Linked DNA regions of Synechococcus elongatus PCC 6301. The protein of the gene in region 1 binds, or shares a complex with, the protein of each later gene. Links are inferred from orthologs where the notes say so. Each region holds a gene or a part of one and is shown in the gene's direction. Other genes may lie near its edges.

What was found.
Region 2: the proteins of pheS (region 1) and pheT are in contact, whole or in part, in a crystal structure (PDB 6P24), measured with the Escherichia coli proteins. The link is inferred for Synechococcus elongatus PCC 6301 from one-to-one orthologs.

What each region holds. Positions count from the first base shown.
Region 1 is NC_006576.1:2,171,553-2,178,570, reverse strand. Bases 1,364-4,343 are described here. They hold pheS (phenylalanine--tRNA ligase subunit alpha), read left to right. Parts: upstream 1,364-2,342; coding sequence 2,343-3,344; downstream 3,345-4,343. Other genes in these bases: dusA (tRNA dihydrouridine(20/20a) synthase DusA), read right to left, coding at 3,819-4,343; SYC_RS13645 (helix-hairpin-helix domain-containing protein), read right to left, coding at 3,468-3,722; surE (5'/3'-nucleotidase SurE), read right to left, coding at 1,431-2,207. Outside these bases: transcriptional coactivator PipX, read right to left, coding at 1-3; crtL (lycopene beta cyclase), read right to left, coding at 125-1,360; more of dusA, read right to left, coding at 4,344-4,850; SYC_RS10780 (NAD(P)/FAD-dependent oxidoreductase), read left to right, coding at 4,877-6,124; SYC_RS10775 (hypothetical protein), read right to left, coding at 6,089-6,643; SYC_RS10770 (type II secretion system F family protein), read right to left, coding at 6,649-7,018.
Region 2 is NC_006576.1:298,962-306,081, forward strand. Bases 2,877-5,958 are described here. They hold pheT (phenylalanine--tRNA ligase subunit beta), read left to right. Parts: upstream 2,877-3,240; coding sequence 3,241-5,676; downstream 5,677-5,958. Other genes in these bases: SYC_RS01340 (serine/threonine-protein kinase), read right to left, coding at 2,877-3,105; dnaG (DNA primase), read left to right, coding at 5,819-5,958. Outside these bases: SYC_RS01335 (lysophospholipid acyltransferase family protein), read left to right, coding at 81-1,469; more of SYC_RS01340, read right to left, coding at 1,537-2,876; more of dnaG, read left to right, coding at 5,959-7,120.

The sequences.
Region 1 (7,018 bases):
CATTACTCGGGGGAATCGATCCTCAAGTGGAACCAGGACAAGTGCTCGCTAGGGTTCTGTAACAAGTGCAGCAGCGCTTCAAAAACTTTACGGGATATTGGCAAGGGCGGCTAGTTTTTAGCAGCTAGCGGGCCGCGATCGCTTGCCAAAAGAGTTGTAATTCGCGACCTTGTTGTTCCATCAGACCCCAGCGCACATCATTCGGCGCTTGGGCAAATAATCTGAGCATCGCTTGAATCAGCTCCGGTAGCGACAGCGTATTGGTCAAAAAGCCGTACCACTGCTCCTTCGGCAGGCCAAAGAAGGTCTGGAAGTGATGATTGAGCTGGGCTTCGGAAAAGCGCATCAGCTTTTCGAGGCCGAATTGGTAGATGTAGTGCTTGCGAATTTTTTCGGTTGGCCAGAGTCCTCGCCAGGCTTGGGTAGCAAGTTCTGCCGTGGTCAGACTGGAACTGGCATTCAGTCCAGCCGCGATCGCATTCGCCAGATCAGGAGCGCGCCGCAGTAGCGCCCCGACCATGTAGCCCGAAGCGGGATGCACCATACTGGCCGCCCCCCCAAAGCCAACCACTGACTGAGTGAGATCGGGCAGCGGCAAATTCAACGGAAACAGGCAATATTCCTCGTGCTGAATCACTTGCACCGTCACACCGCGAGTGGCTAAGCGTTGATAGAGCCGTTGTTTGAGGCGATCGTAGGGAATAGCCGGGCAAGCCGCCAGCGATGTTTCCTCTACAAAGTAGACGTCGTTCCCGAGATCCATCGCGTAGAGAAAGGTCGGTGGCAGTTGGCGTTCTTCAGGTGAGAGATGGTCGCTGCGGTAGTCCATCAGCACAAACTGATGGGGCTCGATCGGCGGCTGCGAAAACTGGCCAATGATGCCGTAGGCCGCTTGGTAGGCGATCGCGTCTGAATGAGGTCGCTGGATAAAAGCCGCTTGGTGCCCAGTCGTATCGACAACCAGCCGCGCCTGTAACTCCTGCCCTGCTGCTGTCGTAACGCAGGAATGGTGGGAGTCATGGGCGATCGCAGCTGCTTTGCCGAGTTGCCATTGCAGGCCGCCTTGCTCACATTGCCGCAACCAGTGCTGTTGTAGTTGGGCGCGATCAAACAGCCCGTAGTTGTATTGGTGCTGAACCGGCGCCTCACCGAAGTAGCTAACGCAGTTCGACCAGCGATGCCCAAAGAGATGCTCGAGGCCAAGACTATCCAGCTCGGGTCCCCAGATGCCGTAGGTATTTTCCCAAGGATGGAATGGGTCGACGGGGGATAGTCCTTGGACTTTCAAGCCGCGCTGTGCCAGCTCTGCCGCGATCGCCAGTCCGGCTGGCCCCGACCCGATCACTAAGGCATCGAACACGCGATCGCTCTCCCTGTTGCTTGCGCTACTATCACCGCTTGCGATCCTAGCCCTGAGGGGGCAATCGCCCCTAGCGGCTGAGGTGATCGAGCTGACTGAGGCTGTTGTAGTGCGTCAGGTCGTACTGCAGCGGCGTTACCGTCACGTAGTTGCGGCGGATCGCATCGACATCGCACCAGTGGCTATCAGCCGGTTCCTGTGGTTCACTTTCTTCCACCACCTCACCGGCTAGCCAGAAATAGGGCTTACCGCGTGGATCGACCCGCTGGTCAAACAGATCGACGTAGCGTCGGACGCCTTGGCGGGTCAGGCGAATGCCAGCGATTTCCTCCTTCGGTACCGGCGGAATGTTGACGCTGAGCAGCACCTTGGGCGAACTGGGGTGCGGCAGGCGCTCCAGTAATTCCACAGCAATCTCAGCCGCTGGTTCAAAGTCCCGCGCTGTAAAACTGGCCAAGCTCAGGGCAATGCTGGGGATACCTTCAATCACGCCCTCCATCGCTGCTGAGACGGTGCCGGAGTAGAGCACGTCCGTTCCCAGATTGGGGCCGTGATTGATGCCCGAGAGCACAAAATCGGGCAGTTCTGGCAGCAGTGTGCCAAGGGCAAGCTTGACGCAGTCCGAAGGCGTCCCAGAGCAAGCCCAGACCTGTACTGCCGGATCAAACAGCCCTTCGATCCGTTCGGCGCGGATGGGTTTATGCAACGTCAGGCCGTGGCCGGTGGCCGATCGCTCGCGATCGGGACAGACAACCGTGACCTCATGGCCAGCCTGAACGAGACGGTTGGCGAGGGTTTGGATACCGAGGGCGAAAACGCCATCGTCGTTGCTGATCAGAAGTCGCATGCCGAATTGCAGGGTCTGCCCATTAACCCTAACGGCATTCGGGGAGCATAACCGGTCTAGACCCGCACACCGGCGCGATCGCACGGCTGGTAATCTGGACTTTGATGGCTCCCCCGCCCCTTTTGCTTGAATCCTATGCTCAGTCAGCTCAGCGAGCTTGAGGCTCAACTCGAAGCTCTGCAAACCCGTGCTCTGGAAGCGATCGCCACAGCGAGCGATCGGGAAGCCTTGGAGCAACTGCGCATCGCCTTTTTGGGCAAAAAAGGGGAGCTTTCAGCCATTTTGGGTGCGATGGGCAAACTGGATGCCAGCGATCGCCCTCGCATTGGTGGGTTGGCAAACACCGTTAAAGCCCGCATTAGTACTGACCTCGATGAACGGCGTGAAGCCCTCGGCAAAGCAGAACTAGAAGCGCGACTGATTGCAGAAGCAATCGATGTCACCATGCCAGGGCAGTATCGTCCCCAGGGACACCTTCACCCGCTGCAAAGCACGATCGATCGCATTCTCGACATCCTCGTTGGCCTTGGCTATCAAGTCGCTGAGGGGCCAGAAATGGAGTCGGATTACTACAACTTCGAAGCCCTAAACATGCCCGCCGACCACCCAGCGCGGGACATGCAGGACACCTTCTACCTCACTGACGGCAATCTGCTGCGCACTCACACATCGTCCGTGCAGATTCGCCACATGGAAGAGCAGGAGCCGCCGATTCGAGTCGTCGCGCCCGGACGCGTTTACCGGCGCGATGCCGTTGATGCGACTCATTCGGCCGTCTTCCACCAAGTGGAACTACTCGCCGTTGATGAAGGCTTGACTTTCACTGACCTGAAAGGCACCGTCAAAACCCTGATTCAGGCGCTATTCGGCGACCTACCGATCCGCTTCCGTGCCAGCTTCTTCCCCTTCACGGAACCTTCGGCAGAAGTCGATGTGCTCTGGCAAGGGAAATGGCTAGAGGTCTTGGGCTGCGGCATGGTCGATCCCAATGTTCTCAAAGCCGTGGGCTGCGACCCAGAAACCTACAGCGGCTTTGCAGCCGGTTTTGGGGTGGAGCGTTTTGCGATGGTGCTGCACGGCATGGACGATATTCGCCGCCTCTACGCCAGCGATTTGCGCTTCCTCAGGCAGTTCTAAAACTAATTCAAGGCACCAACGAATCAAGAGGCTTTGCAGAATTCTGCAAAGCCTTTTTCAATAGCCAATTGAGTCAATATCCAGCATGCGATCGCTCAGGCTATCTCACAGATTTCAGCGACATTAATCCTTCCAAACATGCCATTTAAGCTTTGTTGAATCTCGACCACCATTGGCGTAATAAACAGCCATACGAAAGACGTAGAGATAATTTTTACTAGTTGCATGAGCCTCTGCTGCATTGACCTCGCAGAGGCTTTGATATAGAGCACTGGGATCTTGACCGACTAAATCACTGATCGAGTGAATACCAATTCGTGCAAAGTCCTTGACAAATGTGCGGCCAATTCCGGGAATCGACAAAAGGTCAGACTTCATTCTGTTGACATTGACCTCACTAGGCGATCGCACTTTACCTATTGGCTGACCGTGAACTTATGCAGGGTTATGGATGCGAAGTCTTGCTGATAGCTGTCAAGAACGGACGGGAATCAGGATAGGCGATTCCGACACTTGCTCCAGCGCCGCTAACAGCACTTCTGGACCCGCACCAGGTTTGCAGCCTTGCTCAGTCAGGACCCGTTTCCAGGCTCGGCTACCTGGACAACCGTGGAAGAGCTGTAGCAGATGACGCGTGATGCTATGCAATCGGACACCTTGGCTGAGCTGCTGTTCAATGTAAGGCATCATTGCCAGGACCACTTGCAATCGCGATCGCGGTTCAAGGTGATCGCCGTAGAGTTGCGCGTCTGCTGCCGCTAGCAAATAGGGATTGTCATAAATGGCGCGACCCATCATGACAGCATCAACCTGTTGTAAATGCTGCTGAGCCTGATCCAGATCAAGAATGCCGCCATTGATTTCGATCACCAACTGCGGAAAATCCTGCTTGAGTTGATAAACCACGTCGTAGCGCAACGGCGGGATCGTGCGGTTTTGCTTGGGATCGAGCCCTTGCAGCCAAGCTTTGCGGGCGTGGACGCTGAAGCGATCGCAGCCACTCTCAGCTACGATGCGCACAAAGTCCTGCAGTTCCTCATAGCTGTCGCGATCGTCAATGCCAATCCGATGCTTGACTGTCACGGGGAGAGTTGAGGCCGATCGCATTGCCTCTACACACTGCGCTACCTGCTCTGGTCGCGCCATCAAGCAAGCGCCAAACTGCCCCTTCTGAACGCGATCGCTCGGACAACCGACGTTGAGATTAATTTCGTCGTAGCCCCAGTCTTCGGCAATACGGGCGCAGTCTGCCAACCATTGGGGGTTGTCGCCCCCTACTTGCAACGCTACGGGATGCTCTTGGGGATCGTAGTCCAAGAGGCGGGCGCGATCGCCGTACTGAATCGCCTGCGCCACAATCATTTCGGTGTAGAGCAATGTGCGGCGGCTGATCTGGCGCAAAAAGTAGCGGCAGTGGCGATCGGTGCGATCGAGCATGGGCGCCACACTCAGACGATGACTGCGGACTACAGCTGTCCGATCAAGCAATTCAGGCACCGTAAGCATCGCAACAACAACCGACAATAGAGAGCATGGAAGACTCTCTTCAGATTGCCATTGTTGGGGGCGGGGCTGCGGGCTTTTTTGCAGCGATCGCCTGTGCAGAAGCCAATCCTCACGCCCACATTACGATCTACGAAGCAGGGCCAGAACCGCTGAGCAAGGTGCGGATTTCGGGGGGAGGCCGCTGTAATGTCACCCACCATTGCACCGAAGCCAGGCAGCTAATTCAGGCTTACCCTCGCGGCGGTCGAGCTTTGCTGGGGCCATTCAGTCGCTTTCAGCCCCAAGACACGATTGCTTGGTTTGAAGCTCGCGGCGTCCGCCTGAAAACAGAAGCCGACGGACGGATGTTTCCGGTCAGCGATCGCTCCAGCAGCATCATCAACTGCCTTCTAGGAGAGGCTGAACGCTTGGGCATTCAGCTGCGCTTACGGGAACCGATCATTGGGGTCGAGCGCCATGCAGACGGGTTTCAGCTACAGCTGCGAGCAGCAACTGTCACAGTCGATCGCCTCTTGCTAGCAACCGGCAGCAGCCCCAGTGGCTATCGCTTAGCAACAGCGCTGGGACATGACCTGATCCCGCCAGTTCCTTCTCTGTTCACCTTTACGGTGCTGGATGCGAGCCTGCGCGCTCTGGCGGGGATCAGTCGCGATCGCGTTCAGGCCACCCAACAAGTCGGCGGCGATCGCCTCAAGGATACAGGACCTCTCCTGATTACCCACTGGGGCTTGAGCGGCCCACCAGTCCTCAAGCTCTCGGCCTTTGGGGCAAGGTTGCTCCAACAGCATCGCTATAGCGCAGAGCTGCGGATCAACTGGCTACCCGATCGCTCGGCGGAACAAGTTCGGCTCGAGCTCCAGGCCATGCGCAGCAACGAGAGCAAACGTCAGCTTAAAAATGGGCGACTGGCCGATCTGCCCCAGCGCCTCTGGCTCTATCTGCTAGAGCAGGCAGGTCTTCCCAGTGATCGTCGTTGGGGGGAAGTCTCTAATCAGCAATTGACAGCGCTCTGGCAAACCTTGACCGCCGGTACCTACGCGATCGCGGGCAAAGGTGTTTTCAAAGAAGAATTTGTCACCGCTGGCGGTGTCCCTCTCGACAGCCTCAATAGTCAACGCATGGAAAGTAAACGCTGCCCGGGGCTCTTCGTGGCGGGCGAGCTGCTCAACGTCGATGGCATCACCGGCGGCTTTAATTTTCAAAATGCCTGGACCAGTGGCTGGATCGCCGGCCAAGCCCTAGCTGATCACAGGAGTGAGGCTCATCTCCGGTAGTTCTAGGGGCAGCGTCACCCAAGGTAAACCGACAGTGCTCAGAGCTTTGCGAATTGATTCTGGACCGTCGGTTTGCAACAAAAACAGGGGTAACGCAGCTTCACCCGCTTCAGCTTGGAGTTGCTTTTGCGTCTCTTCCAGATGCCACTCGTAGGGCTGACTAAGACAGATCTGGGTCTGCCGCCAGCGATTGAGAAGGTCGTGGAAGCTTTCCGCTGGCCGATGAATGAGTAGACAAATATCAGGCCCGACCTTGACTTTCCACTCGGGATCGCAGAGCAAAAAGACCAAGTCGCAGGGGACGGGGACGAGCTGCACCACAGTTTCAGAACCGCGATCGCTCTGAATGCGGGTTCGGCAGCGCACCAGCGGCAAGGGCAAGGGCAAAAGGCTCTCAGCCGGGCGCCGCAGACTGGGCAGTAGCTCCCAGTAGGGCCGATGCTGCTGCAAAAGAGCCACCGCCGTGGCGCGATCGCAGCAGGCTGTCAAACAGCGGTCAATCGTGTCGGGACCGCTCATCGTGATTACCCCTTAATCTGGTCGAAAATGCTGAACATTGGCAGATACATCGCCAGCAAAATCGAGCCGACAATACCGCCTACCAGCACAATCATGATCGGCTCTAGCAAACTGGTCAAACCCTTGACCGCTTGCTCGACTTCATCTTCATAGAAGTCAGCCACTTTGTTTACCATGGTGTCAAGTTCACCCGTCTCTTCCCCAATCGTAATCATGCTGAGAGCCATCAAGGGGAAGACCCGATATCTCGACAGTGCCACACTCATCATGCCGCCAGTCTGTACTTCCATCCGGGCTGCATCGATTGAGCGAGCGATCGCCTGATTCCCTGCGGTATCTCGCACGATTTCAAGAGCAGTCATAATCGGCACCCCT
Region 2 (7,120 bases), 1.9 Mb from region 1 along the record:
TAGCCAGAGATTGTTGTCAGCAAGGGCCACAATAGGGGGCACCGTGGCCTTTCTTGGCGATCGAGCGATCGCTATCACGCATGCCTCATGCCATCGTGCAACAGGCCCAGCCTGCCCTGGAATTCATTCCGCCTGACTATCAGCCCTGGCTGCATCGACTGGTCAAGCTAGTTTTACCGTTCCTGTTACGCGCCCAAAAAATTCAGCGGGTTGAGGCCACAGGGATTGAGGAGCTAGCAGGGCTACTGGCACAATTTCAAGCCCGTCAAGTTCGCCTGATTTTGGCTTTTCGACATCCCAGCACCCAAGCCCCCCTTGTTTTGGCCCATTTGCTTTGGAAAACCATCCCGACGGTGGCACGCCACAATCACATTCCGCTGCGATCGCCGGTGCATAGTCAATTCCTCTACGATCGCGGCATTCCGATCTGGGCCGGTCAGTTCACAGGCTGGGTGCTGTCGAAGTTGGGGGGGATTCCAATTCAGCGCGGCAAGTTAGACCGCACTGCCCTCAAAACAGCCCGCGATCGCTTAGTCAATGGCAACTTTCCCCTCGCGATCGCCCCCGAAGGGGCCACCAATAATCACAGTGAAATCCTCAGCCCGTTGGAACCGGGCATTGCTCAGTTAGCCTTTTGGTGTTGTGATGACCTAGCCGCTGACGATCGCGCTGAAGCGGTCGTAATCGTCCCAATCGGTCTGCAATATCCTTTCGTCAACAAGCAGGATTGGCACGCGATCGACCATTTGTTGACGGAACTAGAGCAAGACCTCAACCTCTCCAGCCTCTTACCTTCCTCAATCGATGATCCGGCCGCACGTCGCTACGCCCGTCTGGCGCGACTGGGGCTACAAATGCTCACCACCTTTGAAACCTTTTACCGGGAAGCCTATGGCCAAACCCTAGACCCCAATCCGGCAGACCCTGCAACCGCATCAACGGCCTATCCAGACTTTGCCAGACGACTTCAGCAGCTGCGGGAAGTGGCCCTGTCAGTGGCGGAATCCCACTTCAATCTGCCGGCTAAAGGTTCAATTAGCGATCGCTGTCGTCGCATTGAACAGGCAGGCTGGGATCGCATCTATCGCGATGATTTAGATCAGCTTTCGCTAGTGGCGCGAGGGTTGGCCGACTGGAATGCTACGGAAGCCAGTATTCGCATGGGGCACATGAGGCTAGTAGAGCATTTTGCCGCCGTCTCAGGCTCCTACGTCCGCGAGAAACCGACGATTGATCGCTACGCAGAAGTGCTGACGATCATGGCGCGGGCAATCGCTTGGACTCAAGGTCGCAGTCCCCAGTCCGTCTCTAAACTCAGCCAACGGATTGCCAAGCTACAAATCGGGCAGCCGATCAACGTCAGCGATCGCTATCTGGACTATCGCCAAAACCGGCGAAGTGCGATCGAGCAACTCACCTGTGACCTAACCAATCGTCTCGAACAATCCATCCAAACCTCGACTCACTGAGTCCGTTCTGCAGTCCAGTCGAGTACGGAGATGGTCTCTCAGGCTGTCAGTCTTATTCGCTAGGGAATTAGAACAGTCGCCCTCGGCGGCCATCCGGCAGAATCGTCCACCAGTTCGTTTTCGCCATCTTTAGCTGCACCGGCGTCAGCTTGGCACCCCGCAAGTTAGCCCCGCAAAGATTCGTGCCCCGCAGGTTGGCATTGCTCAAAATGGCATCGCTGAGATCTGCCTTCTGCAAATTGGCGAAACTGAGATCGGCGTTGCCAAAGTAGGCCTGATGAAGATTGGCTCGTCGCAAATTGGCGCGGTGGAGATTGGCCTGACCAAAATCTGCACGCTCTAACTGAGCGGCAACAAAGAGCGATTCCTTGAGTTGAGCCCCTTGAAAGTTGACGCTGGGCAACTGTGATTCACTCAGGTCAATCCGGTTGAGCGGTTGCTGACTAAAATCACGCCGTCCACGCTGGTAGGTTGCCAGAATGTCACGGGCATTGAGGCTGAGTCGTCCAGCACTGTTATTGCCCGAGGTATTGCTCGTCCCACCTGTCCAAGCGGCGATTTGCTGTGCATCTGCCAGTTGCTCAGGCCGATTGCCACTGCGATCGCGGCGTCGAGCGCGAATGGCCTCAGCTTGACGCTCTTGGGGTGAAGGATAGCCTGATCCGGTTCGTCCAGAGGAGGGTTTGATCGGCGGGGCACCTGGGGGCAAGGCACTGAGGCCCTGAATCAGACTGTCGTGGTAAGGCTGTAAATCCAGAGCCGTCATCACTTGCTCAGCTCGTTGGTAGCGATAGCGCACAGAAGCTGCCAACATCTTGCCGAGTACGGTTGCGAGGGCATCACTGACCTGCACCGAATTACGCCACAACAGCTCGCCAGTAACCGGGTTGTAATCCAGATCTTGAGGGCCTTTCCCGGTCATCAAGAACAGACAGGTCACTCCCAAGGAATAGAGATCGCTGCTGTAGACAGGCCGCATGGCAAGTTGCTCGGGCGGCGCATAACCACGGGTGCCGACAGAGAAGGAGGTCAAGGCTGTCAGGCCACTGCCGCCCTGGATTTGACTGACTTGGTCTTTGACCGCGCCAAAGTCGATCAGGACAAGGCGGCGATCGATGTCGCGGCGGAGCAAATTCGCTGGCTTGATGTCCCGATGAATCACGCCTTGGTTATGCAAATACTGCAGGAGGGGCAGCAGTTCACTCAGGAATTGCTTGGTCGCTGTTTCGCTATAAACTCCCTGCTCCCGTACTTCCTGCTCAAGAGTTTTGCCCCGAATATATTCTTGAACTAGATAAAAGCCTTCGGGGGCTTCGAAATAATCCAACAGTGTCGGGACTTGGGGATGGCTGCCAATGCGGCCGAGGGTTTTGGCCTCCCGCCGGAATAGCTCCCGCGCCATCAGCATAATTTCAGGGTCTTGCACCTGGGGCAGCAGCTGCTTGATGACGCAGAGGGGTTCTCCTGGCAACTGGAGGTCTTGCCCAAGATAGGTCGCTCCAAATCCACCCTGGCCGATCGCCTTGACCACGCGGTAGCGATCGCGCAGCAGGAGCGGTGAGCCGCAAGTGGCGCAGCTGCTGTTAGCGTCGTCGTTATTTGGCTGTCCGCAGTCTGGATTGAGACAGAGAGCCATGAGCAGGGTGCAGGGAAGAACCAGATCTTCTACAGTTGCATCCACTTTAGCGGCGATCGCGGCTTCGCAAAGCCCTCCACCCTTTGCCGATAGAATGATTGAGCCGAAACGGGGCACTCAAGGAAGGCGGTTAGCATGCGGATATCCCTGAACTGGTTGCGCGAGCTGGTCCAGGTTGACCTCGAGCCCGAGGTGCTCGCGGAAAAACTGACCCTAGCGGGTTTTGAAGTTGAAGAAATCGAAGACCGCCGCACTTGGGCCGCCGGGGTTGTCGTGGGTCGGGTCTTGGAACGCGAACAGCACCCAAATGCCGATCGCCTCAGTGTTTGTCAGGTGGAGATTGGCCAAGCAGAACCAGTCACGATCGTCTGTGGTGCCAGTAACGTCCGAGCAGATATCTGGGTCGCTGTCGCCACCTTGGGCAGCTATTTACCCTGCATTGACCTCAAGCTAAAGCCGACCAAACTGCGGGGTGTGCGATCGGAGGGCATGATTTGCTCTCTGTCTGAGCTAGGACTGACCAAAGAATCAGAAGGCATCCACATCTTCCCTGAGGATGCAGGCTTACAAGCGGGGCAGCCCGTTGGCCCCCTGCTGGGGCTGGATGATGTTGTCCTCGATTTAACCTCAACGGCGAATCGGGCTGATGCCCTGAGCCTGATCGGGATCGCGCGGGAGGTGCGGGCCTTAACTGCGGCTACCCTGACGCTACCTGAGGTGGGAACTGCAGACCTATCCCGAACTACCCTGTCTTGGCGATCTCTCTACAAAGTGAAGCCTGGAAGCCACTACAGCGGCACGATCATCGAAGGGGTGACGATCGCGCCCTCGCCGGAGTGGTTGCAAAAGCGGCTGCAACTGGCCGGGATTCGCACGATTAATAATGTCGTCGACATTACCAACTACATCCTGTTGGAGTACGGTCAGCCGCTCCACGCCTTCGACCGTCAGAAACTGCAAGCGATCGCGGGCAGTAGCGATCTTGCGATCGGGGTGCGATCGGCCCAAGCCGGTGAAACGCTGAAGACCCTAGACGATCAGGAACGGACGCTAGCCGAAGCCGCTCTGGTAATTACGGCGGGTGATTGCCCAGTGGCCTTAGCAGGCGTCATGGGCGGTGCTGACAGCGAGGTTAGCCAAGAAACCACCCAACTCCTGTTGGAGGCCGCTTGGTTTGAACCGATCGCTGTGCGTCGGTCAGCTCGGAGCCAAGGGCTGCGCACCGAAGCCTCAGCTCGCTATGAGCGTGGGGTCAATGTGACAGAACTGCCGATCGCGACGCAACGGGCGATCGATCTGTTACTACAAATCGCTGGCGGTACTGTCATCAGCCAAACAGTGGCGACCACCACGCAAACTGAACCGGAGCACAGCATCACCCTGCGCCTCCAGCGGATTAATGAATTGCTTGGCCCTGTTCAAGCAGAAGACGAGGAACTGAAAGATCTCGGTGCCGATGATATTGAGCGGTTGCTAACCGCGATCGGCTGTCATCTAACCTTGGTGGATGATGCGGTTTGGCAAGTCCGCGTGCCACCCTATCGCTACCGCGATCTAGAGCGTGAGATCGACCTGATTGAGGAAGTGGCTCGCCTCTACGGGTACGACAACTTTGGCGAAACCCTACCACCACTGGGCAGTGACGAAGGAGCGCTTTCAATCGATGAAAGTCTGCGCCGCCAAATTCGGGCCGTCTGTCGGGGCGTCGGCCTGACGGAATTACAGCATTACTCCCTAGTCAAACCCGGTAGCGATCGCCAAGTCCATCTGGCTAATCCGCTACTGGCGGAATATTCCGCCCTGCGGCTCGATTTGCTCAGTGGTCTGATCGATGCCTTCCAGTACAACTGGGAGCAGGGTAATGGTCCACTCTGGGGCTTTGAAATCGGTCGCATTTTCTGGCGGGAAGAGGATGGCTTCTTCGAGGCCGATCGCATGGGCGGCATTCTTGGCGGTGATCCCAGCCGAGGCCGTTGGCAGCGCGGGGGCAAAGAGCAGGCGATCGACTGGTATGCCGCTAAAGGGGTCTTGGAAGAAATCTTTGAGCGCTTTGGCCTCACGATTGAGTTTCAGCCCGATCGCCAAGACGATCGCTTCCATCCAGGTCGCACTGCTTCGCTCTGGCTGCAGGGTGATCGCCTCGGACGTTTTGGTCAGCTTCACCCATCACTCTGCGAGGGGCGGGGTCTGCCAGCAGAGGTCTACGCCTTTGAGCTGGATCTCGATGTCTGGCTCGACCACCTCGATCAACCAGAACGGCAAGTACCGCGCTTCCAGCCTTATAGCAGCTTCCCTGCCAGCGATCGCGATTTGGCTTTCTTCGTCGATCAGTCTGTGACTGTGGCGGAATTGGAGCGGATCATTCGCCGTCAGGGTGGAGCCCTCCTCAGCGAAGTCGAGCTATTCGACCAATATTGCGGTGAGCATGTGCCGGAGAACCAGCGCAGTTTGGCCTTCCGTCTCACCTATCGGGCGAGCGATCGCACCCTGACTGAGGCAGAAGTGGAGCCGGTGCACGATCAGGTGCGACAGTCCCTCGTCGAACGCTTCCGCGTCACCCTACGCAGCTAAAACAGTCCTAAAGTGATCGCTATCAGCCTCTCTCCAGTAACGAGGGAGAGTCCTTGCTGGCGATCGCCTTGCCAATTTTTGCGACCCCCCTGCGGGGATCAAAAGTCTCCCTCACAATAGGAGCAGGTTGCCCAAGGCGGCCATGGATACTCCTCGGCTTCATCCCGAAACGATCGCAGCAGTCAAAGAACGGGCCGATATCGTCGATATCGTCTCGGAACAAGTCGTGCTGAAAAAGCGCGGCAAGGATTTTGTCGGCCTCTGCCCGTTCCACGACGATAAATCGCCGAGCTTCACTGTCAGTCCGGCTAAGCAGTTCTACTACTGCTTTAGTTGCGGCGCCGGCGGCAATCCGATCAAGTTCCTGATGGAGCTAGGCAAGCAGTCCTTTAGCGAAGTTGTCCTCGATCTCGCGAAGCGCTACCAAGTTCCGGTTCGTACCCTCGAAGTTCAGCAACATCAAGAGCTGCAACGCCAGCTCAGCCGCCGCGAACGCCTCTACGAAGTTTTAGCTGTCGCGACCCAGTTTTACGAGCAGTCGCTGCGCCGACCAGAAGGTGCGGCAGCCTTGGATTACCTCAGGCGATCGCGGCAACTCCAAGAGTCCACCATTCAGAAATTTCAGCTCGGCTATGCGCCAGCCCAGTGGGCCAGTCTGGCAACCCATTTGATTGAGCAGAAGCGCTTTCCTGCTGACTTGGTCGAAGAAGCCGGTTTAGTCGTGGCGCGGCGCAATGGCCAGGGCTACTACGATCGCTTCCGCGATCGCCTGATGATTCCCATCCATGACCTGCAGGGGCGGGTCGTGGGCTTCGGTGGCCGCACGCTGACCGGTGAAGAGCCGAAGTATCTCAACTCGCCCGAGACCACGCTCTTTGAGAAGGGCAAGCTACTCTTCGGGTTGGACAAAGCCCGCGCTGCGATCGCCAAGCAGGATCAAGCTGTCGTCGTTGAAGGCTACTTCGATGTGATCGCCCTGCATGCAGCAGGCATCGATCATGCGGTGGCTTCCCTCGGAACGGCCCTCAGTCGCCAGCAGGTCAAGCTGCTCTCGCGCTACAGCGAATCCAATCAGATCGTGCTCAATTTCGACGCCGATCGCGCTGGTGCTAAGGCGGCAGAACGGGCGATCGGGGAAGTTGAAGATCTGGCCTATCAAGGACAGGTACAGCTGCGGGTCCTCAATCTGCCTGGCGGTAAGGATGCTGACGAATACCTACAGCGTCACAGTGTCGCCGACTATCGTGAGCTACTGGCGCGATCGCCCCTCTGGTTAGATTGGCAGATCGATCAACTGCTGCGCGATCGCAACCTCGATCAGGCCGATCAGTTTCAAGCCGTCGTTCAAGCGATCGTGCAACTGCTGGGCAAGCTGCCCAACACACCTCTACGCACCCACTACGTTCACCAAGTCGCCGAGCGCCTCAGTCAGGGTGAAGCCCGA